One region of the Sphingobacterium sp. UME9 genome, then DNA from elsewhere that is predicted to be linked to it. Evidence: riboswitches for the same ligand, from Rfam matches in the RefSeq annotation. Region 1 holds a riboswitch; each other region holds the start of a gene.
The links. A riboswitch is a leader RNA that binds a small molecule or an ion and turns the genes downstream of it on or off. The one in region 1 is predicted to bind thiamine pyrophosphate.
Positions count from the first base shown of each region.

Region 2: linked by a shared signal. The riboswitch ahead of thiM (hydroxyethylthiazole kinase) and the one ahead of thiS (sulfur carrier protein ThiS) in region 1 are both predicted to bind thiamine pyrophosphate.
Region 3: linked by a shared signal. The riboswitch ahead of A9970_RS19840 (TonB-dependent receptor domain-containing protein) and the one ahead of thiS (sulfur carrier protein ThiS) in region 1 are both predicted to bind thiamine pyrophosphate.
Region 4: linked by a shared signal. The riboswitch ahead of pnuC (nicotinamide riboside transporter PnuC) and the one ahead of thiS (sulfur carrier protein ThiS) in region 1 are both predicted to bind thiamine pyrophosphate.

Region 1 covers NZ_LZZP01000003.1:1,567,514-1,573,669, forward strand. Annotated here, with positions in the region: gene A9970_RS08320 (alpha-L-rhamnosidase) at 1-1,546, opposite strand, end outside; TPP riboswitch at 1,707-1,802, shown strand; gene thiS (sulfur carrier protein ThiS) at 1,862-2,068, shown strand; gene thiC (phosphomethylpyrimidine synthase ThiC) at 2,114-3,928, shown strand; gene A9970_RS08335 (thiamine phosphate synthase) at 3,925-4,542, shown strand; gene A9970_RS08340 (thiamine phosphate synthase) at 4,488-5,120, shown strand; gene A9970_RS08345 (thiazole synthase) at 5,117-5,887, shown strand; gene thiH (2-iminoacetate synthase ThiH) at 5,898-6,156, shown strand, end outside.
Region 2 covers NZ_LZZP01000013.1:1,179,982-1,186,137, forward strand. Annotated here, with positions in the region: gene tenA (thiaminase II) at 1-396, opposite strand, end outside; gene thiD (bifunctional hydroxymethylpyrimidine kinase/phosphomethylpyrimidine kinase) at 383-1,222, opposite strand; gene thiE (thiamine phosphate synthase) at 1,219-1,851, opposite strand; gene thiM (hydroxyethylthiazole kinase) at 1,841-2,644, opposite strand; TPP riboswitch at 2,727-2,819, opposite strand; gene A9970_RS23990 (VanW family protein) at 2,883-3,725, opposite strand; gene A9970_RS23995 (hypothetical protein) at 3,851-5,101, opposite strand; gene A9970_RS24000 (dienelactone hydrolase family protein) at 5,135-5,878, opposite strand; gene A9970_RS24005 (NAD(P)-dependent oxidoreductase) at 5,997-6,156, opposite strand, start outside.
Region 3 covers NZ_LZZP01000013.1:190,141-196,296, forward strand. Annotated here, with positions in the region: gene A9970_RS19840 (TonB-dependent receptor domain-containing protein) at 1-2,077, opposite strand, end outside; TPP riboswitch at 2,132-2,257, opposite strand; gene A9970_RS19845 (amidohydrolase family protein) at 2,486-3,661, shown strand; gene A9970_RS19850 (acylphosphatase) at 3,780-4,061, shown strand; gene A9970_RS19855 (lipopolysaccharide biosynthesis protein) at 4,106-5,575, shown strand; gene dusB (tRNA dihydrouridine synthase DusB) at 5,643-6,156, opposite strand, start outside.
Region 4 covers NZ_LZZP01000013.1:1,725,535-1,731,690, forward strand. Annotated here, with positions in the region: gene A9970_RS26415 (acyl transferase) at 1-626, opposite strand, end outside; gene fabG (3-oxoacyl-[acyl-carrier-protein] reductase) at 793-1,536, opposite strand; gene A9970_RS26425 (malate:quinone oxidoreductase) at 2,049-3,548, shown strand; TPP riboswitch at 3,563-3,707, shown strand; gene pnuC (nicotinamide riboside transporter PnuC) at 3,763-4,380, shown strand; gene A9970_RS26435 (acyl-CoA dehydrogenase) at 4,367-5,446, shown strand; gene A9970_RS26440 (DUF6796 family protein) at 5,660-6,156, opposite strand, start outside.

The DNA of each region.
Region 1 (6,156 bases):
AATTGTATAAAGCTGTTTCAATCGCAAGGTGCCCATCCCCTGTCCAACCGTTCTTTTCGCGCTGCGGACAGTCCGTAGGATAGCCCATCAAATTGGACAAGTAGGCATTGTTGGTCGCTGTCCATAGTTTGTTGACCAACGCTGATGATGTCTTGAGCTGTCCAATAGCAGGCACATCACTATGCATAAAATAGGCGGTCACAGCCGAACTATCCAATGCAATTGCGGCACTGCTGCTAACCTCGACATAACGAAACCCTTTGTAACCGAACTTTGCCATAAACTCATCATCGCGACCACTTAAGGTCAATATATCGGTCTGAAAGGGCTCCTTTTCCTTATCGCCCCGATAATAAACATCAATATTGGACTGATCAAGATGCCCATCCGCCAACAACCGCTCACCATGCTTGATACGCAGAATAGTACCCGCAGCTCCTTTCACTTTAACTTTTGTAATCCCGGCCATATTCTGGCCCATATCGAACACATAGGTACGTTGGTCTATCTTTGTCACTGATTTTGGCTTATAGGACTTCACGAGCCGAATCGGTACCATCTGTTGGGAAACGATATGTGCAGATGGCGCATTTCTATACTGAACAGCCTGCCAGGCCGAATCATCGTATTTTGGTTTATCCCAGTTCGGTATTTCCAGTCTTGCATCGTAATGCTCACCAGTGTAAATATTATTATAAGTGATTGGTCCCGAAGCTGTCTTCCACTGCTTATCCGAAACAATGGTTTCCGTCGTTCCATCGATATAAACGATTTTCAGTTCTAAACAGAATGTTGGCCGGGCCCGCCATGGTGCTTTATCAAAGTTCCAAACGGCCAGTGGTTGATGATTATACCAGCCATTCCCCAAAACAACGCCAATGGCGTTCTCTCCTTTTTGAAGCTGCTGGGTTACGTCCGTCACGACATACAATGTGCGTCGGTCAAATCGAGTATACATTGGATCCAGACGATGGTCGCCAACGCGCTGGCCATTAATGGAAAGTTCATATAATCCTGCTGCGGCAATATATGCGCGGGCAGATTTTATCTGCTTATTTGCCTTAAATTCTGTTCTAAAATAAGGCGTTTCCCGCGCATGAATATCCTTATTGTCGCTGATCCATTTTCCTTTCCAAAGGTCCATTCCCATCATTCCTGTTTCGAAAGATGCTATTTCAGAACGTGTTGATACACCATCCTTATCCCATACTTTAACCCTCCAGAAGTACTTAGTCTGTGGCTTTAACTGTGTGCCGGTATAGGGCACTAACATGGAAGAACTGAGCTGTTTGCCACTATCCCAGCTATCTTTTGTCTCTTTCAGCAGTGCCAGCGAATCTTGCCCTAAAAGGATCTGATAAGCTTGTTGTACCGCACCTTTACGTTGGTCCTCAAGTCGCCAGCTAAGTCTCGGGTGAATTGCATCAATACCCAATGGATTGACCAAATGTTCGCATGTCAACTGCACGACGCTACAGTTGTTTTTAGATTGGGCATAAGTGTTGCTAGCGATACACAACAGTGTTGTCAATAAAATCCTACGCATTAAAAAATACTATTCTTGGTGGTTGTTAAATTGTTTTAGCTGATTCAAAAAACTAATATATCAAATATTTCCCACATACTGACCTGTACTTTCCTGCACAATATGCCTAAGTCTGCAAAATAAAATTCTTGCAACTTTCATAAAAATAACCTTATCTTAGTCGCAACTTTAGGGGTGTCTGCTCGTGCAGGCTGAGATTTTACCCTTATAACCTGATCCGGATCATACTGGCGTAGGGAAAAGTGAGCTGTCTACAAGGTGCATTGCTGTGCCTTTGTGTAGCCATTCCTAAAGTTTTACCAAAAAAATTAAGGAATGGAACTTACAATAAACCATCAGATTCGATTTTTCGACCCCCCACTTACTTCACTTGAAGGCTTGTTGCTTTTGGAATTATCTGGCAAAACTCAGGGTGTGGCTGTGGCCATCAACAACAAAGTCATCCCCAAAAAGGACTGGGCTACGACAACACTTAAACCTTACGATCAGATTATCTTAATTACCGCATCTCAGGGCGGATAGCCATTTCCAAAAAATCAACCGAGTAATTCACCCAATACAGAAAAAATGACAGCTGAAACAATTACGCAATCACCCTTTCCAAATGCAAAGAAAATTTTTGTATCCGGAAAACTATTTCCTATTCAAGTCGCTATGCGTCAAATCTCCTTGAGTCCAACCAAATTAACGAATGGAGAGGTAGAAATTAATCCGCCGGTAACAATCTATGATACTTCTGGACCTTATACGGATGACACCGTCCATATCGATATCCGGAAAGGCCTCCCTCGCCTTCGCGATCAGTGGATCTTGGATCGTCAGGATGTCATACAGCTGGCTAACATCAGCTCTGAATATGGACAAAAACGCCTTTCTGATCCAACGTTGGATGAACTCCGATTTGCGTATAGCCATAAACCGAAAGTAGCCTCTGCCGGTAGGAATGTCACCCAATTACATTATGCAAAGCAAGGCATTATTACCCCAGAAATGGAGTACGTTGCTATCCGTGAAAACCAACGTATCGAGCAGCTCACGGCCAGCACCCCCGGAATGGATCATCAGCATAAAGGACAAAACTTTGGTGCCAGAACACATGATAAAGCTATTACACCAGAATTTGTCCGTGAGGAAATCGCTGCCGGAAGAGCAATCATCCCTAATAATATCAATCACCCTGAAAGTGAACCCATGATTATCGGGCGCAACTTTCTAGTTAAAATTAATGCCAATATTGGCAATAGCGCCGTAAGTTCAAGTATAGAGGAAGAAGTTGAAAAAGCGGTATGGGCCTGTCGTTGGGGAGCCGATACCATCATGGATCTATCCACTGGCAAAAATATTCACGAAACCCGCGAATGGATTATCCGTAACTCGCCCGTTCCAATCGGTACAGTACCGATCTATCAGGCGCTCGAAAAAGTGAAGGGGGTGGCCGAGGACCTTACCTGGGAAATATTCAGAGATACCTTGATTGAACAGGCCGAACAGGGTGTTTCGTACTTTACCATACACGCCGGCGTACTGCTTCGTTATATCCATCTCACGGCATCTCGAGTAACGGGCATTGTCTCCAGAGGAGGGTCTATCATGGCCAAATGGTGTCTTTTCCACCACAAAGAGAACTTTCTTTATACTCATTTTGAGGAGATCTGTGAGATCATGAAGCGATATGATGTTGCTTTTTCACTTGGCGATGGTCTCCGTCCAGGAGCCATTGCGGACGCCAACGATGCGGCTCAATTTGCTGAGCTCGAAACACTGGGCGAACTCACCAAGGTCGCCTGGAAACACGATGTTCAGGTGATGATCGAAGGTCCGGGCCATGTTCCTATGCAATTGATCAAAGAGAATATGGACAAACAATTGGCCTGTTGTGACGAAGCTCCATTTTATACCTTGGGTCCCTTAACAACTGATATTGCTCCAGGTTATGACCATATCACATCAGCCATTGGAGCTGCGATGATCGGTTGGTATGGATGTGCGATGCTTTGCTATGTGACCCCCAAAGAACATCTGGGCTTACCAAATAAAAAAGACGTTAAAGACGGTGTAATCACCTATAAACTAGCTGCCCATGCGGCCGATTTGGCCAAAGGACATCCAGGTGCACAATACCGTGATAATGCCTTGAGTAAAGCGAGATTTGAATTTAGATGGGAAGATCAATTCAACCTTTCCCTGGATCCAGATACCGCACGTGAATATCATGACGAAACGTTGCCGGCAGATGCGGCCAAAGTGGCTCACTTCTGCTCCATGTGCGGTCCCAAATTTTGCTCCATGAAAATTACGCAGGAAATCAGAGATAGTGCCGCACAAGGGATGCTGGAAAAATCGCAGGAATTCATCGCACAAGGAAAAGAGATTTATTCATGATCATCGCTTTGACAGCAGCAGAAACGATCCCTTCTGAAAAAGGGATTATAGATGCTTTGTTCAAAGAAGGACTTGATATCCTGCATTTGCGCAAGTATCATTTTACGGACCTACAAATGTCCAGGTACGTTGAATCTATAGATTCAACGTACCTGGATAGATTGGTCCTACATTCCCACCCTCACCTATCGGTTGAGCTCGGAATCGCGCGTATTCATATGAACGAAAAGAATAGAAAGGATAGATCAACAAATCAAATGCTGCCTACAACAATCTGTTCAACATCTGTGCATGATATCGATCAATTCAATAGCCTTGATGAATGTTGGGCCTATGCTTTTCTAAGTCCATTATTTCCGAGCATCTCTAAAGTGGGGTATGGAGTGCATAATGCAAGGCTGGATCAGCTCCCGTCACGCTCCAACTTTACTGTTGGTCTCATCGGTCTTGGAGGGATAAACCAAGGCAACTGTCTTATTCCGATGCAGCAAGGTGCAGATGGAATTGCCTTATATGGTACTTTATGGAAGCACCCTGATCCAGTTCAAAATTTTATAGCATGCAAACAAAAATTATGGAAAAACTCCAATATATATCGCAGGGACAAACATTAACTGAACAAAAAAATAACATACTGAAAGCGCTGGATGCTGGGGCCAAATGGATACAGATCAGATGGAAGGACGCCGATGAAAAGAGCCGATACCTGCTTGCAGAACAGATCAAGCAAACCTGTTCCGAATTCGGTGCCAGCTGTATCATCAATGACCATCCTTCGCTTGCAGCGGCTATAGACGCAGACGGCGTGCACTTGGGACTGGATGACTGCAGCGTCACAGCTGCCCGGGACATATTGGGTGCAGGAAAAATAATCGGCGGTACTGCCAATAGCTTTGCGCATGTAGAACAAAGAATAAGTGAACATTGTGACTATATCGGACTCGGACCATTCAACTATACCACAACAAAACAAAAACTAAGTCCTCTATTGGGGATTACAGGATATGAAAACATCATCCAACAAGTCCGCCTAGCAGGCTTGCCCCCTATTCCAATATTCGCAATTGGCGGTATAAGCCAACTTGAAGATATCCAACAGCTATTAGAAATTGGAGTTTACGGTGTAGCACTCTCTGGAATCGTAACCAAGACTCCAAACATTGTTTCATCCATCAATAAAATTTTATTATGAGCAACCTACATATAGCCGATCGCGTATTTGAATCCAGATTATTTCTGGGTACGGGCAAATTCGGTAATCTCACAGAAATGAGCGATGCCATTGTGGCTTCGGCCTCCCAATTGGTCACCGTTGCCCTCAAACGAATCGACCAGACCAGCGCAGACGACAGTCTCATCAGTGCGCTCGATCTGGCGGCAATCCATTTGCTTCCCAATACTTCGGGAGCACGAACTGCTGAAGAAGCTGTGCTCGCAGCACAACTTGCACGGGAGGCATTGGAAACAAACTGGGTAAAGCTGGAAATTCATCCCGACCCTCGTTATTTACTGCCCGATCCTATTGAAACCCTGCGTGCAACTGAATCGCTAGCCAAACTGGGTTTCGTTGTCATGCCCTATATTCACGCAGATCCAGTACTTTGTAAAAGATTGGAAAATGCAGGTACAGCAGTTGTTATGCCTTTAGGTGCTCCTATTGGTAGTAATAAAGGGCTTCGCACACTGGACTTTCTCGAAATTATTATTGAGGAGAGTAATGTCCCTGTGGTTGTAGATGCCGGGATCGGAGCTCCATCCGATGCCGCCAAAGCCATGGAAATCGGAGCGGATGCAGTCTTGGTCAATACGGCAATTGCAGTTTCAAATAATCCGATACGTATGGCCGAAGCATTCAAAGAGGCTGTTATCGCTGGACGAAAGGCTTATGAGGCCGGTTTAGGAAAGATCGGATCACAAGCAATCGGTTCGAGTCCCTTAACTTCATTTTTATTTGATTGATGATTCACTTATGACAGATTTCAAAACGATACTAGACGAATACTCCTGGAATGACGTCCACACGCAGATTTATGACGCTACGAATCAGGATGTACAACATGCGTTAGAAAAAGACCATTTAACGCTCTCCGACTTTAGGGCGCTCATCTCACCGGCTGCAGCACCGTATCTGGAACAAATGGCACAGAAAACACAACAAATCACGCAACGTCGCTTCGGTAAAACCATACAGCTCTATGCCCCACTTTACCTGAGCAATGAGTGCCAAA
Region 2 (6,156 bases), on a different contig from region 1:
GAGTGTTGCCGCCATAGCGACCTCAACGCACTCGAAAGCGGCTACACTTTTTAGAAAATGGACATAATGATGGCAGGTTGGTTCGATTTTGTTGCTCTTGTCGGCAGGACTTAAACCAAATTCCCGAAAGTAATTTTCGTGTAATGCCCGTTCAACAAGAAGCGCATTGCGACCAAATTCGAAATAGTCCAATGCTTGTTGATTATCCGTGCTTTTAGCACCTATAAAAGCAAGGACGCGGCCAAATTCTTCTAAATAGAAAGCATCCTGCTGCATGTAAAATTGAAATTTATCCAGGGGAAGACTGCCATTACTAAGCTGAACAATAAACGGCATAGCAAGTATATCTGAATAAATTGATGTTATTGAATCCCAGGCATGATCAGTCCAGTTCATATTGAATAAGTTTAATCGGATTGTGGAAGTGATTTAATGGCCCATTTCCTTTGCCAATGACGAGGTCTTTGCTACCAGCTATTGCTGCGTGTATATAGGCCAATGCGAAGTCTACTGCGCTAACGAGGCCAACGCCTTGTGCCAAATGGCTCGCAATTGCTGAAGAAAGCGAACAACCGGAGCCATGTGTATTTTTGCTGTTAATTTTTTGTGATTTGAATTCAATTGTTGGATTCTTCTGCTGGAACAACAGGGATGTTAACTCTTGACTTTGGAGATGCCCGCCTTTAATCAGTACGGATTGACACCCCTTGGCCAACAAGCTATTTCCCGCTTTTTCCATTTTCTCGACATTGTCAATAACTTCGTCTACTAAAACACTTACCTCATCTAAATTTGGTGTAATCAGCGTTGCTAAAGGAAAAAGAAGTTCTATGCAGGCCTGAATTGTATCATCGTGAATGAGCTTGTGCCCGCTGGTCGATACCATGACTGGATCAAATACGATAGGTCCTTTATATTCTTTTAAATAGGCGCTAATAAGCTCCACAAGTTCAATGTTGTGTACCATCCCTATTTTGATTGCATCGGGATAGATGTCGTCAAAAATAGCATCTAATTGGTCTCGGACAGCGTTCGTAGGAATTTCATAAATATTTCTTACACCTTGTGTATTCTGTACGGGTAGGGCAGTTAAGGCATTCATGGCATAACATCCTAATGCAGATATCGTTTTGGTGTCTGCTTGTATACCTGCACCACCACTACCGTCGAAACCTGCAATGCTGAGTACAGTGTGGACGCGGTATTTTTTATCTTTTGTCATTTTAATAGTTCTTTTAGTTGTGCACTGGCAGCTCTGGGATCTTGACTTTGGCATATGGCCGAAACGACTGCAATGGAGTCTGCACCTGCATTCCAGGTCTCTTCTGCAGTTTGTAAGTTCATCCTTCCGATTGCGATCAATGGTTTTTCCGTCCTACTCCGAAGTTGTTTTAAACCCGCAATTCCCCATTCAGTAACCGTATCCACCTTTGTTTTCGTTGAAAAAATGGGACTTACACCAAGGTGGTCAACGGCGTACATTTGTTGACTTTCCAGTTGTTGCATGTCTTCTATTGACCAGCCAATAGTTAATTTATCGCCATATTTTTCACGAATAGCGAGCGGCTGGAAATCATTTTGACCCACATGTACTCCCCATGCCTCGATTTGGGCAGCGATTGCTACAACATCATTGATCACGAGCGGAATACCATAATGATCGGTCAGTTTTTTCAAGCGCAAGGCTTTATCCAAAAATGTAGCCGGATCGTCAGCTTTTTCGCGCAGTTGTATAAGATCGACTCCACCAATAATGGCCTCTTCCGCGACACTGAGCCAATTTTGAGGATAACAGTCTCGCTCAGAAATCACCAAATATAAAGGGTAGGGGAAAAGCGGATTAATGCGCATAGCGTTTGATCTTGAGCTTTGATTTTAGACGTTCTGCATTGAGCTGATAGAGTTCATCATAGAGATTCAATTGCAGGGTACCCGGGCCAGCTGCTGTTTGGGCAGCGAGTTCTCCCGCCAAGCTCAAAATGGACACACCGGCAACAGCTGCTTCAAAATATTGGTCTGTAACACCTAGAAATGCACCAATAAGCGCAGTAGCGCTACAGCCAAGTCCAGTTACCTGTGTCATTAAAGGGTTGCCATTAAAAACTTCAACCCGGTATTGCTGTGAAAGGATATAGTCTACTTCTCCAGAAATACAGATAATGGAGCCGGTTTGCTCTTGTAATAATTGGCCAAATCGGAGGGCATCTTTACTTGCTGTCGTGCTGTCGACTCCTTTTGTGTTCGGTTGGTTGAAGTTGTATAGCGTCATGATTTCTGATGCATTTCCACGAATAACCGTTGGTTTGAGATCCAGTAGATTGGATAATAAATCATTGCGGAATGCTGATATTCCAGCACCAACAGGATCAAGTACCCATGGCCGTCCAATGGTATTGGCATGTTCGGTAGCAACCAGCATAGCTTCGGCTGTTTCTTCACTCAAGGTGCCGATATTAATGACAAGAGCTTGTGCAATATCGACAACCTCGCGTACTTCTAATGGACTGTGTACCATCACAGGGGACGCTCCTAAGGCTAAAAGTGCGTTGGCAGTATTGTTCATCACGACTAGGTTTGTGATGTTGTGTACAAGGGGTTTTTCAACCCTCAGCTGCTCTAATAAATTGATAATTGAATCTTCCATTCTTTTTACATATGCTAAGATGTACTTTGTGGCCTTGGAGGGAAGAAGAGCGATAGCCTGTGCAGTAAAGGAGTATGCTGTACAGTGGATTTTTGCTTTTCCCTACGCCGGTATAAACCGAATCAGGTTCAAAGGGACTATCTCAATTCTATACAGAATACCCCCAAAGCCAGACCAAACTTAAACAAAAAAGAGGACTTTTCATATCAGTCATTTTTCGATCACTTAGCTTGTTGAATTAATCGGCCGTATTTTGATCGGCACTAATTTCAATATACGCAGTAGGAACATAGGTGACGCGGGCAAAATTTTTGGTCAAGAGCTCTGTCTCTAAAACTTTTCCACCCTGAAACTTTAAAAACTTCTCGCGCCAAATCTCATTTTTACGAAAGAACTGATTGTCTATTTTAAGAAATTGATGTTCTTTTTCAAAGACATGATACGCAAAATCCAGTTCTTGATCGATCCTCAATTCACCTTCTAAACATTTGTCTGTGAACCAGAGATTTATTTGAAAGGTGTAAGGCGTGTTGTTGGTGAATTGATAATCACGATAGTTATAAAAGACGGTAGCTCCACTACCGAATGGCAAAACACGGCCATCGTCAGGAAAAGGGTCAAAAGAGTGGTGATAACGTTCATTGACGGTGAGTGGACTATGGATAACAAGCCAATGGATGAGGTTGGATATTTGACAGATTCCACCGCCAATACCCGCTCTTGCTTCACCAAAGGATAACTCCATGCCGGGCAGATATCCTTTTTTTACAGTGGGTAGTCCAACGAGTTTACAAAATGAAAAGGTTTCCTTCGGTCTGATCAGAATGCTATTAATCTGTGCTGCTGCAATTTTCAGGTTGGTAACTTTGTTGATCTGCAGTTGCATATTATTTTCGCCCAATTTTTTTAATAAGACAGACTGATGCTTTTTAATACGAAAGGGAAGTTTTTCAGCTGATTTAGCTGTGCTGTATTTCTTATTATCAAATAGCCAAACGGCTTTGCGCTGCACTCTTCTCGCCCATACTGCAATAAAATAGAGTATGGGATGGTGTTGACTGATCAGTTTTCTTTTTCTCAATTTGACGTTTATGTATCGCTATCAAAATTAGTGCAGAAATGTGTTTTTTGCCGAATTTCGTCGAATATTTTTTTATCAAAATCAAGAATCTTATTGTCTGAGCTTAGTGCAGTTTTTCAGTTCGTTTAGTTGGTTTTCTTTGCCTGTATGTATTTTGCTGTTAACTTTCCCTCCTTGTTATATATCAAGCTTTCGTAGGTACAGTTTCCGAGATCTTTTACAATAGATTTTTGTTGTAATACACCCTCATAATAAAACTCATCAATCGTTTCGTTGGCTCGGTACGATCGCTTGATTTCGGCTGTCAGTCGATCGCTTTGATCGAAGGTTTGGCGTAGTGAGTAGTCACTTGTTTCCGGACTATCATACTGATAGCGGACGCGACTTTCTCTTTGATCATTTCTGCCCGAAATCTCTTCAGTAATTCGATTCTGTTGATCATAACTGTAAATGGTCCAGTCTCTCCGTTGATATACAAAATGAATGGATTCACTTTTTATAACCTGGAGTTTACTGTTCAAGTGATAAATCATCGCCGATTCAAATGTAGGATCGTAGGAAACAATGGCATTTGGGAGATACCGGTAAATTGTACTGCTGCTCCACTTACTATTTCGAAGGTACTGTATGGAGTCGATAAGTCCGAATTGATTATAGCATCTTTTGTTGTAATAATTATTTCCCCCGGAAAGATTGTTCGATGTGATCTCTTTGCCTTCTTCATATACAGTCGTCATAATTGCACCGGATTGCACCTCATTTTCGTCCGAAAACTGCTGCATTACATAAGTGCCGTCACATATATTCTTACGCTGACTGTAATAAAGAGGAAGAGCGGGATTTGCGATAACAGCCGCTGCATATTGCCCGGATGGAATAAATTGAACTTGTGCGATTGAGTCAAAGAAATGTGAGGCATTATATTGTGCCGAAGCTTTCTTTGACGCAATTGGTGTGCTGGTGTTTAATATCGGTTTGGCTGCTGCCAGATAGGTATTACTATCGTATATGATCTTGGGTTTTGCTAATCCATCAAACAAGATCATGGCATGACGTTGCTTCAATGACAATACGTCGATGGTCCACTGGTGATTTTTAACGATGAATGTAAGTTTTTTTGCATCAGTTTTTGTGACCAATAACTTTGTTGTGCTAAAAGGTACCTGTTTGAAAATCTCAGCAGCATTTTTTTCGTGTAGACGCATGATAAAATCGGTCGATTTATCGGACTCATTGGTGACAAACAATATTGCTTGCGAAGGACTAGCTATGGTTAGCGATTTTACTGTTTGTGATATGGCGATGGGACTATACAACAGCAATATTAACAACTGAACGATAATCGGATAAATGTGCAGTTTCACGTTATAATTCATTTGGGTCGATATTGCTGTTGTTGACTTTGCTATTTAATTTAATACTTCTTTCAAAAATAATAAGGTGTGCTCCCAGGCACGTTTAGCCATTACGGGGTTATATTCGGGTGACTCGGGATTCGTAAATGTGTGTCCAGAATTTGCGTAAGTGATTATTTGCCAGTCTGCTTTTCCTTCATTTAATTCCTTGACCAACCCATCGTAATCTTCTTTTGATACACTTTTATCGGCTGCTGGGTGCTCAACGAGTACTTTTGTTTTGATCGAACCATTGGGTCTGTCGGCAGCTTTGGATAGGCCTCCATGGATACTGATCACTGCATTGACGGGGAAGCCGGCTCTCGCCGCTTCTAATGCTCCTGAACCTCCAAAACAATAGCCGATGATAGCAATTTTCGTCGGATCAGCGCCCTCTTTTTTCAGTTGTTCCAATGCGAGCATTATGCGATGCTGATAAGCTTTATAGTCTGTCTTGTAGTGGCCGGCAATTTTCGAAGCTGCGGTGTTGTCCGAGGGAATATTTCCTTCACCGTAGATGTCGGCAATGAAAGCGATGTAACCTTCTTTTTCAAGAAGCAATGCAGCTTGTTTCGCTTCGTTGTCAATTCCCTTCCATGCCGGAAGAATTAAGACAGCAGGGCCTTTTTTTGCCCTATTGGCGGTTACCATGCCGTTGAGTTTTTGTTCACCATCCTGGTAAGAAACCTGTTTTAATTGTTGGGCCTGCGTAGTCATGGTGACCATAGTAAGCATCAATAGTGTCATAACTGTTTTCATCTGTAAAGAATTTGTTCCACTCATTATTTTGTGTGTTCAGAAATGAACCTAATTTGGAGTCCATCTCAACTAAATATAATTTTCAATGTACATTTTTTTCACTGTCGCCAACCTGAAGCTACGACTTGATGGATTCAATGATACCAATAACATCGAGCTGTCCGAGACCTTGATCGTGTGCTTTCCCGTAGGTTTCGATTAAGGTCTTGAGGAGGGGATAGTCAGCACCGGCTTGTTGAGCCAGTCGAATATCTTTCAGCATAAGGTCTAGCGCGAAT
Region 3 (6,156 bases), on a different contig from region 1:
CTGTTTTCGAATAAAATATCCTTGTATCACCGATTACCTCTTCAAAGTCTTTAATTTTATTTTGGCTGAAACTAGCTGTTGCTTTCCAGTTGAACTGCTTGTTGATGTTCCATGATCCATCGAATTCAAGCCCCATTCTATAGCTATCTTTGACATTTTGTCGAATTGGAGAGCCAGTATCACTGATTTCACCTGTTGGGATCAACTGATCCTTGTAAAACATGCCATACCCATTCAATCCGATGTTGAATTTTTCATTTGTAAAGCGATAGCCAAATTCGATGTCCTGCATTTTCTCCGGGGTCGGATCGGGTAAGGCGCTATTTTTCTCTATAAAATCCTTGCGAACAGGTTCTTTTTGTGCAAAGGCATAAGAAGCGTATACATTTGAATGGTCATTTAGCAAATAAGTTGCACCAGCTTTAGGGTTTAAGAAATTAAACTTAGGATGATAATTATAATTTTTCACCTTATCATCATCACCATACATGTGGTAATCTACATTCCGATATTGAATATCGGCCATTAATATCCACTTATCTAGTTTATAATCGACCTTTAAGAAATTACTGAAATCATTTTTTTGTGATTTCCCGAAGTAATATTTATCGTCAAGAAAACCTGTTGATGCATATTGTGCCCAAATCACCTGGCCATAATGTTTTCCTTTGTATTGATTATAAGCTCCACCCCAAGTAATTTCAAGCTGATCATTCGGTCTGTAATTTAGTGCATAGGTCATGCCATAAAAATAATTATCAAGCCATCTCCTGCGGACGAGATCTGTTTTTTGTATGGTATCTTTACCAATGATGACGTTAGGCAAACCGTATTTACTTAGTTTATCTCCGGGTCTCATTTCTTCATAGTAACCATAACCTCTTGTATAGTGTAGGGCTGTATTGAGCGTCAATTTGTCGTTCAGGATATTGGTATAATGAAGTTGATGATGTTTCTGCGTATAATTATCTGTTTGATTTTGATACGTATATAGATTATAATTCCGGCCGGCGTTCATGAAACGATCTTTCTCTGCGCCCGAGATTTCGAGTGCATTATCTGCATAGTCATCCATGCGTGATCGATCGCCAGTAATCAATGGTTCGGGAACGCCATTCCAGGCTTGATATGTCTTTTCTTTTCCCCAGAATACAATTCCTTTTAAAATATGTTTCTTGCCATAATAACCTCCGTCCACATAAAAAGACTGTAAGTCTGAACTACCTCTTTCGATATAACCATCGCTACTGATTCGAGATAATCTGGCATTGAAGGCAAATTTGTCGTTAATTAGCCCGGTACCTACCTTGACTGTATTTTTCCAGGTATTGTAGGAGCCAAATGAATTGTTGAGCTCTGCGTAAGGGGTTTCGACTAACGTATTGGACTGAATATTTAATGAGGCTCCAAATGATCCGGCACCATTCGTCGAAGTCCCAATACCACGCTGAACTTGGATGCTCTCGGTAGAAGAGGCAAAGTCGGGAAGGTTTACAAAAAATGAACCCATGCTCTCCGCATCATTTAAAGGGATTCCATTTAATGTTACGTTGATTCGTTGATTATCCGATCCCCTGATTGTCATTCCGGTATAACCTATGCCTGCACCGGCATCGGAATTGACCTGCACGGATGGAGTCTGATTTAAAAGGAATGGAATATCCTGGCCGAGGTTATTACGCGTTATTTCTTCTTTGGAGATGTTTTTAAAGGTTGTAGGAGCATTTCTTTTGGCACGGGTAGATTGAACAAGCACCTCTTCCATTTGAATTGTACTAGGTTCTAACGCTACCGTAAGCTCCAAATTGTCTTTAACATCCACATTTTGGCTCCATGTTTTATATCCAAGAGAAGATACCTGGATCTGGTGCTTACCTGTATTGATACGATATAGTTTAATCAGTCCATTTTTGTCCGATTGGCCAGCGAAGGATGCTTGTCCATCTATGGATATGGAAACATACTGTAAGGGGGTCTGATTGGTATTGTCTACAGCTTTAATTGTCAGATTTTGTTGCGCAATGGCAATTTGGCTTGAAATAGTAGCTAAGGAGCTACAAATCAAAAATTTGATCATGGTAATGTATTTTGTTTGAGTTAAACAAATCATAGCAAGGGGTTACTATGACCGCACTATTTAACTAACCTCTCCCTACGCCAGCATTATCTGGATCAGGTGTACAGAATTTAATCTGTTGGGTATAATCTCAGCCTTTATTTGTGTTCCTGACAAAACAAGGCACCCCTATTCGATGCTGCGAATATATAAATTTAAAATTGAAATGAAGTATAAAGAAGTAATTTATGACAAATGGAAAAGAGTGGATTTGCGGTATTATTTCTTTTTGGTTAAAAATTTGTGCAAATTGTTGTTTTTGGTATTTATTGTTCTTTTTAGGTACCTTGGCATGAATTTTTCTACTAGAGGTATGTATTCATACAGGTCAAAAAATTTTAGTTACTAAATTGATAGTGAGGAGATAAAATGTTAAAATATTTAAGCGCTAATTATATTCTGCCGATTACTTCAATGCCAATAAAAGACGGTATTGTTTCGGTAGATGAGGAGGGGGTAATTCAAGGTATCTATGACCCAACTTCATTTACACCTTCAGATAAAACGAAGGTTGAGAGATATGAAGGAGTGATAATTCCAGGTTTTATCAATGCACATTGCCACATTGAATTGTCGCATATGAAAGGTATTGTTCCTAAAGGTACGGGGCTTCCGAGCTTTCTCAGTAAGGTGATGACAACGCGGTCGGCATCGATGAAAAAAATAGATGACGCTATGGCCAAAGCCGATCGAGATATGTACGAAAATGGTATTGTCGCAGTCGGAGATCACGCCAACACTGATAATTCTTCAAAATTGAAGGAAGATTCACAGATATTATATCACACATTTGTGGAGGTGCTCGGAATTGAACCTGAAGAAGCTGACTTTAAGTTAAAGGAGGCTAAATCGTTGACCCAAGAGTTTAGGAATGGGCATGTATCCATTACTCCGCACGCTCCCTATTCTTGTTCGAAGGTCCTTTTTAAGAAATTCAAGAAGATGGTTCCGGAAACAAATATTATCAGTATTCACAATCAAGAAAGTGAAGAGGAGAATAAACTGTTCCGTTATAAAATGGGTGAGTTCTTGGACTTTTATAAAAGTATAGGAAAAAATGCTGATGCGATTAAGGCGCAGGCAAGAAATTCGATTCAGTCTTATCTTCCTTATTTGCCTTATCCAAATAAATTATTGTTGGTTCATAACACCTATACCTCTCTTAAAGATTTGGATTTTGTAGAGCGTATGGATCGTGATGTGATGTGGTGTCTCTGTCCAAAAGCCAACCTTTATATTGAGGGAACATTACCAAAGGTTCAGAATTTTATGAATGCCGGACAGCGTTTAGTAATCGGAACGGACAGTTTAGCTTCAAACGATACATTGTCCATTTTGGAGGAGCTAAAGGTATTGCATGCGCACTTTGAGGATCTCGATTTCTTGCAGACTATTCAATGGGCTACAATCAATGGTGCTATCGCGTTGAACATTGAGAATGAATTTGGCTCACTTGAAGTGGGTAAAAAACCTGGGATTGTGTTGTTGCAAGGTATGGAACACATGCGCCTAAATGAAGATGTTAAGGTAAAACGTTTAGCGTAGTATTTAATTCCCCAAAACTTCTGTACTTTTGCTCTTATTGAACCGTCCATGACTATAATAACGAAACTATAGTCATGGTAAGTTCCATCTGACCGATGGAAGAAAAAATAAGTTACAGATGAAACATTTGAATATTTCAATAAGAGGTAAAGTACAAGGGGTCTTTTTTAGATTGACAACCAAGGCGGTTGCAGATCAAGTCGGTGTTAGAGGCTTTGTTGTCAATTTAAAAGATGGTTCTGTCTATATAGAGGGCGAGGGCGACGATTTTGCACTAGATTCACTGTTGGAGTTCTGCCAAGAAGGACCCGAGGGTGCAATCGTTGAAAGTGTTGAGGTAAAGGAAGGCGAAATGAAGGGCTTTTCCAATTTTGAAGTAGTTAAAAGAGTTCAATCTTAAGCCGTTTCGCCTTGTCAGTACTTAAAAAATTCGCCGGACAGACCATGATCTATGGCCTGAGTACGATTATAGCCCGTATGCTGTATTTCGTCATGACGCCATTGTATGTCCTCAAATATCCACCTGCGTCCTACGGAATATTTACTAATATGTACGCCTGGGCATCCATGATCAATGCCGTTTTGGCATTTGGAATGGAAACAACTTTTTTTAGGTTTCTCCAAAAAGTCGAAGAAAAGGATAAAAAGCAGGTTTTCAATAACAGTTTTATCGTCATTGCCTCTTTGGCAGCATTATTTTTTATTACGGCCATAGTCTTTGCTGGCACTATTGGTAGCTGGTTGAATAAGGGAACTTACAATGCCGATTACGAGAGCTATGTGAAGTATTTCGCCCTCATATTGGCATTGGATGCTTTAGCTATTGTTCCTTTTGCGAAATTGAGATCGGAGGGAAGGCCTATTCGATTTGGTGCTATTAAATTGGCCAACATCGGTATTATGGTTATTCTTAACCTATTCTTTATTGCGCTAGTTCCCTATCTGATAAAAGATGGTGGTGTTTTGGGTACTTGGTGTTCCGGTTGGTATAGAAATGAATGGATAGGTTATGTATTTATTTCTAATATTGTGGCAAGTGCAGCAACCTTTCTATTGCTCCTTCCTGAAATGAGGGGTTTCTATTTTAAACCGGAAAAGCAGCTAATCTTAAAGATGCTATCGTATAGCTTTCCGATTTTAATAGCTAATATTTCTTATATCATCAACGAAAATTTAGATAAAATTGTGTTGCCAATCTACCTGCCTAAGGATATTGGGGATCGCGATTTGGGGATCTATGGAGCCGTTGGAAAATTAGCAATGTTTCTGAGCATTTTTGTTCAGGCTTTTCGATTGGGGGCCGAACCATTTTTCTTTTCTTATGCAAAAAATGCCAATGCAAAGAAGACCTATGCGTTGATTATGGAATATTTCGTAATTGCCATGATGTTAGTTATGCTGGGGATTACAGCGAATATTGACTGGCTGAAGTATTTTATTAAAGGAAATGTGGAAACTCGTGACTTATATTGGTCTGGACTTTTTATCGTTCCGCTATTACTATTCAATTATGTCCTGCTGGGTATTTATATGAATCTTTCGGTATGGTATAAGCTTTCCGATCAAACGCGGTACGCATTGTATATTTCATTGGTAGGGGCAGGAATAACCATCGTTGCAAATTATTACCTGATCCCGAGGTACAGTTATGTTGGAGCATCAATAGTCACATTTCTAGCCTACTTTTCTATGGTGGTGCTATCTTATGTATGGGGGCAAAAACATTATCCTATACCCTATAAATTGGGCAAGATCCTGATGTATATATTTGTAGGGATATGTTTCTCCTATCTATCCTACTTTGTATTTAATCATAATGCCTTCGTTGGTAATGGGCTTTTAGTTGCTTACATTGGAGGTGTATTTCTGATGGAACGAAATCAGCTCAAGCGATTCATAAAGAAAGAAGCTTAAACGAAAAAAGGTCGTGCTAATGTTAATTTAGCACGACCTTTTTCTTTATAAATCGTAGACTTCAGGATTATACCATTTCTGCTGAGAAATTGTGTTCAATTTCATGAAGTACTTCAAGAATCTCAGCTTGGTTTTGTAAGCTGACCAACTTCATTCGGTGTTCCTTAAAGTTAGGGATTCCTTTGAAGTAATTCGCATAATGCCTGCGCATTTCAAAGATCCCTAATTTATCACCTTTCCACTCAATGGATTTGTTTAAGTGTGTTTTACATACCTCGACACGTTCGGCAATAGTTGGTCCTTCTAAACGCTCACCAGTATTGAAAAAATGTTTTATTTCTCTAAAAATCCAGGGGTATCCGATTGCTGCACGGCCAATCATAATGCCATCCACTTCAAACTCCTGCCGCCATGCCGCAGCTTTTTCGACAGAGTCTACATCGCCATTGCCAAAAATTGGAATCTTGATGCGCGGATTGCGTTTGATATCACGAATCATAGACCAGTCCGCCTGACCTTTATACAGCTGGGCACGCGTACGTCCATGAATAGCAAGTGCTTTGATCCCCACATCTTGTAAC
Region 4 (6,156 bases), on a different contig from region 1:
CGCTTACCTTTCATTCCGCCGGTTTCCATAATGATCAGTTCAGGAAATTCAAAGGCATATTGTTCAATGAAGTCCAGTAGGGCATACGTTACGCCAAAGAGGATGGTCTTTGTGCCTTTATTTTTGAGCTTAATAAGTGTATCGTAAAGCTCTTGGTGGTTATAGAGAAAATAATTGCTTTCAGGTTGTTCACTTTGCTTCATGAGATCATCAATCATATAGATTAGCGACGAACCACTTCGCTCTAGGTAGGATGGGAGCAATGCAAGGACGGCGATGTTGCCGAGCGGACCATAGAAACTTTCAAAAATCTTCCGAAAAGTTCGGTCATATATACTCCGGTCAGCGACCAGATGTTTTGAGGTAACCATACCTGTTGTACCCGAACTCGAGAATATGATTTCAGCCTCCATTCCTTCAGCAATAACCTGTTGAGTCTTAAAAAATTCGATGGGCATGAAAGGAATATCCGTATAGTGCTGAATAAGGTCTTTTTCTCGCCCAAGGAGTCTGATATAGTCACGATAAACTTTGCAATGCTGGCTTTGGAATTGGTAGGTATCTAAACAATGCTGATTAAAATCATCCTCGGTTTTAATGTCAAAAAAATCCTTCCAGTTCGTCATAGCATTTAAAAATTTGATGGACAAAATTAACTAAAATTTGGAAAAGAAAACCGTTAATTGTGGCGTGTATAGGTGTTTCGTAGAAATAGATCAGGATAGGCCGTGAAATATAACTAAAGAACAGGCTTAGGTCAAGTTAAGAAAACTCAACCTAAGCCTGTTTATTTTATAACATACCACCATCAACAGGAAGAACCTGTCCGGTTACGTATGCTGATAAATCAGATGCTAAATAAAGACATGCATTGGCAACGTCTTCTGGTTCGCCGGCACGTTTCAATGGAATTCCGGCTTCCCATCCAGCCACAACTTTAGGATCCAGTACATCAGTCATTTCGGTACGTATAAAACCTGGAGCAACTACGTTTGCACGGATATTACGAGAACCTAATTCTTTAGCGATAGATTTTGTGAACCCAATAATACCAGCTTTTGATGCGGCATAATTTGCCTGACCGGCATTTCCTTGAACTCCAACAACTGAAGACATATTGATAAATGAACCTTTACGGTTTTTCATCATAATTTTCGAAGCAGCTTTTGTAACGTTAAAGACAGATTTTAAGTTGACATTTAATACATCATCCCAATTCTCTTCGGTCATACGCATTAACAAGCCGTCTTTTGTGATACCGGCATTATTTACAACGATATCCAATCCTCCAAAATCGGCAACGATCGCATTGATTAATTGTTCTGCTTCTTCGAATTTTGAAGCGTCAGAGCGATAACCAATCACTTTGGTGCCGAAAGCTTGAAGCTCCTGTTCTAGCGCCTGTCCTTTTTCGACAGAAGAAAGATATGTAAAAGCGACGTTAGCACCATGTTGTGCAAACACTTCCGCAATTTTCCTTCCGATTCCTTTTGATGCTCCTGTTACTAAAGCAATTTTTCCTTCAAGTATTTTCATCTGTATAAGTTATTTGTTCTTCAATTATTCACACTTAGGCATTTATGTCCATTTTCCACGCGCTGTCTTTCTCTCACAGCCCGTCTGTTATTGGAATTCAATACGAAACATGAACTCGTTTCCATTTGGTTTATCTTGGTTATTCCACAGTGCTTGTGTTTTTTCGATGCCGTCGTATTAGCGAATAAATGATCTTGTTTTTTAGCTATTGTGTACACTATTGCCTTTCGATGTTCTGCAAAAATGTTAAAACTATATTATAACACAAAATCTTTCGATAAATAACGGTTTAAAATAGAAAAACATTGTGTGCTGACCTTGTGTTTATCTTGGAGTGGGGGAGTGTTTTCAGGAAACAATTTCAGAATTTTACGGTAAGCGATCGCTCACTTAGGATTATTTTAATAAATCAATGGTATTTTTGAATAAGTGGTTCTAAAAAGTACAGTTTTTTGACAAAAGACTTGGACGTTTACCAAAAACTATATTAAATTTGCATCAATCACAAAAACATGAGCAAAAAATCAAATAAAGAAGTTGACGTTGTTCTGATCGGCGCCGGTATTATGAGTGCTACTTTGGGTACTCTAATCAATGAATTAAGCCCAGACGTTAATATTGAAATTCTTGAGCGTTTGGATGTTGTGGCTGCTGAAAGTTCTGACGCTTGGAATAATGCTGGCACGGGTCACTCTGCCTTATGCGAGTTAAATTATACCCCCGAACAGAAAGATGGTTCTGTAAAGATTGATAAAGCAGTTAAAATTGCTGAGCAATTTGAAGTGTCTAAGCAATTTTGGTCCTACCTCGTTGATAAAGGCATTATTGCCCAACCTGAAAATTTTATCCGTAGTATTCCACACATGAGTGCGGTTTTTGGTGAAAAAGATGCTAAATTCCTAAAGACAAGATGGGAAACATTGACGACCCAAAACTTGTTCAAAGGGATGGAGTATACCGAAGATACGGCATTGTTGAAATCGTGGATTCCATTGATGATGGAAGGACGCGAGGCCGACGAAAAAATCGCTGCGACAAAAATGGATCTGGGTACCGATGTTAATTTTGGGTCGTTGACACGTGATTTGATCGCTAATCTTGAAAATAAAGAAAATATTTCGATCTCCTTAAACCATGAAGTAATCGACATCGAACGTGAAGAAGATGGCCGTTGGGAAGTGGAGGTCAAAGATTTAAAGACAGGAACAAAGAGAGAAATCAAAGCAAAGTTTGTATTTATTGGGGCCGGTGGCCACTCGTTGTTGTTGTTGGAAAAATCTGGAATACCAGAAGCGAAAGGCTATGGCGGATTTCCTGTAGGGGGCCAATGGCTACGTTGTGTAAATGAAGAAATCATTAATACACATCATGCGAAGGTATATGGAAAAGCTTCTGTTGGAGCTCCTCCAATGTCTGTACCGCACTTAGATACACGTTATATTGATGGAAAGCAAGCGTTATTGTTTGGACCTTATGCAGGTTTTTCAACTAAATTCTTAAAACAAGGTTCTTACTTCGATTTACCCGCTTCTATCAAACTGTCCAATATCCGTCCGATGTTATCAGCCGGACTTGACAACTTACCTCTGACGAAGTATCTTATTACTGAAGTCATGAAGTCACCAAAAGATAAACTAGAGTCTTTAAAACAATTTATGCCTACAGCTAAATTGGAGGATTGGGTTATCGAGAAAGCAGGACAACGTGTTCAGGTCATCAAGAAAGATGAAAAGAAAGGTGGAATTTTAGAATTTGGTACAGAAGTCGTTTCTAGTGCAGATGGTTCTATTGCAGCGCTATTAGGAGCTTCTCCTGGAGCTTCGACCTCAGTTGCTATCATGATCAGCCTGTTGAAGAGATGTTTCCCTGAACGTGCGAAATCAGATGAATACCGTAAAAAACTACGTGAAATGATTCCTTCACACGGGAAATCATTGAACGATGATGCGCAACTATGTAAAGAAACGCGTACGCGTACGCACAAAGCGTTGAAATTGATTGATATAGAATAATCAATTCGACAGAAAATATACTTATGGGGTGCTTGGAATGACCATGGTCATTCTCGGCTGAGATTATACCCAATAAAAGCGATTGTACCTCCTTGTACAATCGCTTTTATATACCTGATCCAGGTAATGCTGGCGTAGGAATTTAATTTCAATAAAAACGTCCGTTTTTCTCCCATAGGTTTATTATGAATTACACGAAATAATAAACAAGGCGATGACTTCTGAAACAATTTTCGAAGCTTTTATAAAACAGATCCAACAGGCCACCATAGCGGAATGGTTAGGGGTATCCTTTGGTGTTTTACAGGTTTGGTTTTCCCGGCAAAATAAATCGATCAATTACATTTTTGGGATTATTGGTATCTTAATTTCTGTTTACGTATTATTCCATGCGAAACTATATGCAGAAATATTACTACATCTCTATTATTTGATCATGAGCATCTATGGCTGGATCTATTGGAAATATAGTAGTGATGTTGCTGCTCCCATAACGCATTGTGAGCCGAAAGAATGGTGGATAGTAGGGGGAATCTGTGCCCTCGGTTTTTTGTTGTTTTATTTCGGATTGGTACATTTAACGGATTCTGATGTACCGCTTTGGGACTCTGCGGTTTCCTGTACAGCTTGGGCAGGGATGTGGTTATTGGCAAAACGGAAGATAGAAAATTGGATATTGTTGAATATTAGTAATCTGATGGCAATTCCTTTACTGATCCATAAAGGGCTATTTCTTTATTCGGGCTTGACTTTGTTTTTATTTGTTATGGCATTTAGTGGATATTTTAATTGGAGGAGAATAATAAGTGAAGAAAGATATGCAACTCAGTAGCGAAGATATCGCCATTCTGAAAGATAATCAGGCTAAGGGAATCCATCAGAAAACATTGTCGGATGGACAACTCGAGCTCATTTTTCGTCGGAAATGGTTTAAGATTTGGGTTCCCCGTGCATTGGGTGGATTGGGACTGACTCTACCCGAAGGCCTCAACTTATTGGCTGACCTGGCTTATTGGGATGGGGGACTAGCCTGGACAGTAACGTTATGTTCAGGAGCAAATCTCTTTGTCGGTTTTATTGATCCGGTTTTAGGAGATCAGATTTTTAAAACGGATCGGGTTTGTTTCGGAGGAAGCGGACAGGCATCAGGTACAGCTACACGTGAAGGTGAACATTATCGGCTCCGCGGTTTTTGGAGATATGCTACCGGTGCTCCTCATTTAACCCATTTTACCTTAAATGCTGCAATTCAGGAGGCAGGAAAACCCGTGTTGGACGAAAAAGGTGAACCACTGATAAAATCATTTTTTGTGGATCGTGACCATGTACTGGTGCATTACGACTGGGATACATTTGGATTGGAGGCTACGGCTTCGCATTCCTTTTCGCTGGAAGACATACTCGTTGATGGTAGCCAGTCTTTTGAGATTGATGGGGCAAAAAGTACACGTAGCGAGCTGTTGTATCAATATCCCTTTATGCCTTTTGCGGAATTGACTTTACTGGCCAACTTTACGGGAATGTATAAGCGCTTTTTGGATTTAATCGAAAAACTATTTGTGTTAAAAAGCAATCAATCCAAATGGGAGAAGACTGAAAGTAAAGAAGCGTTTAGGGTACTCGATGACTTTCAGCAAGATTATGTTAATCGGACGGAAGCAATAATGAATTTGGTCGCTCTTTCTTGGGTAAATCTTCATGATGGCAATGATAATGCAGCAATTTATGAACAGATAGGGATACAAAGTCGAGATTTTGTGGAATCTATCTTGACAAATACAATAAGACTCTATCCGCATACCGGAATTTCGGGGGCCGCCATCGAACATGAAATCAATATAATCTTCCGGAATATTTTTACGGCTTCGCAACACAAGTTATTGCAAAAGAGCTTATAAACAAAAAAGACTATCCTAGGATAGTCTTTTTTGTTTATAGGACAAATGAAGATTTCGGGAGCATTGCCGATACAATTTAGATGGTCAATTTGTAAGGGAAACTAGTGCTCCTGTCTATCGAAATCCTAATTTGGAAAGCTTTAAAAAGTCTATTGAGGTGGAGATTGAATTCTTTTGTGTTAACTCAAAAGCTGCTATTATCCTAGTCAGCTGTTATTGTGATGTCTCTTTTTCCGAAGGTAGTTTGAAACAAAACAAAAGCAATAGAAAGAAAATCAAATAAGATATATTAAATGCAGCAGCTCCTATCCATCCTCTTAAGTCAGATGGAGGTAGGATTAATTTCAAAGGAAGCTGGTAAATGGTAAGAAATAGCGGACTGATCAATCCTGCCCATTTTGGTAGATTAGTTTTACCAGCAAATATAAAAATTGAAAATATTAAATAGGCGACTAACATCGTGATGATCGCTGTCCCCCATGTGATAAACATTGTTTTTTGAAAGCCAGCGGCGATTTTTAACAAATAGGGGTGGGCGACAGGATCGGTGTTATAGATTGCTTTGTAGATCTCTCCCGTAAAATAGAAAACAGCATGCCCCAAAGGCATAAGCATCACACTGATAACCAGTAAATAGTAGGTTCCCCTGGCATACCATGTATTCTTATCCAAAATGTATTGATATACCAACCAAACACCAGGTAGAAATA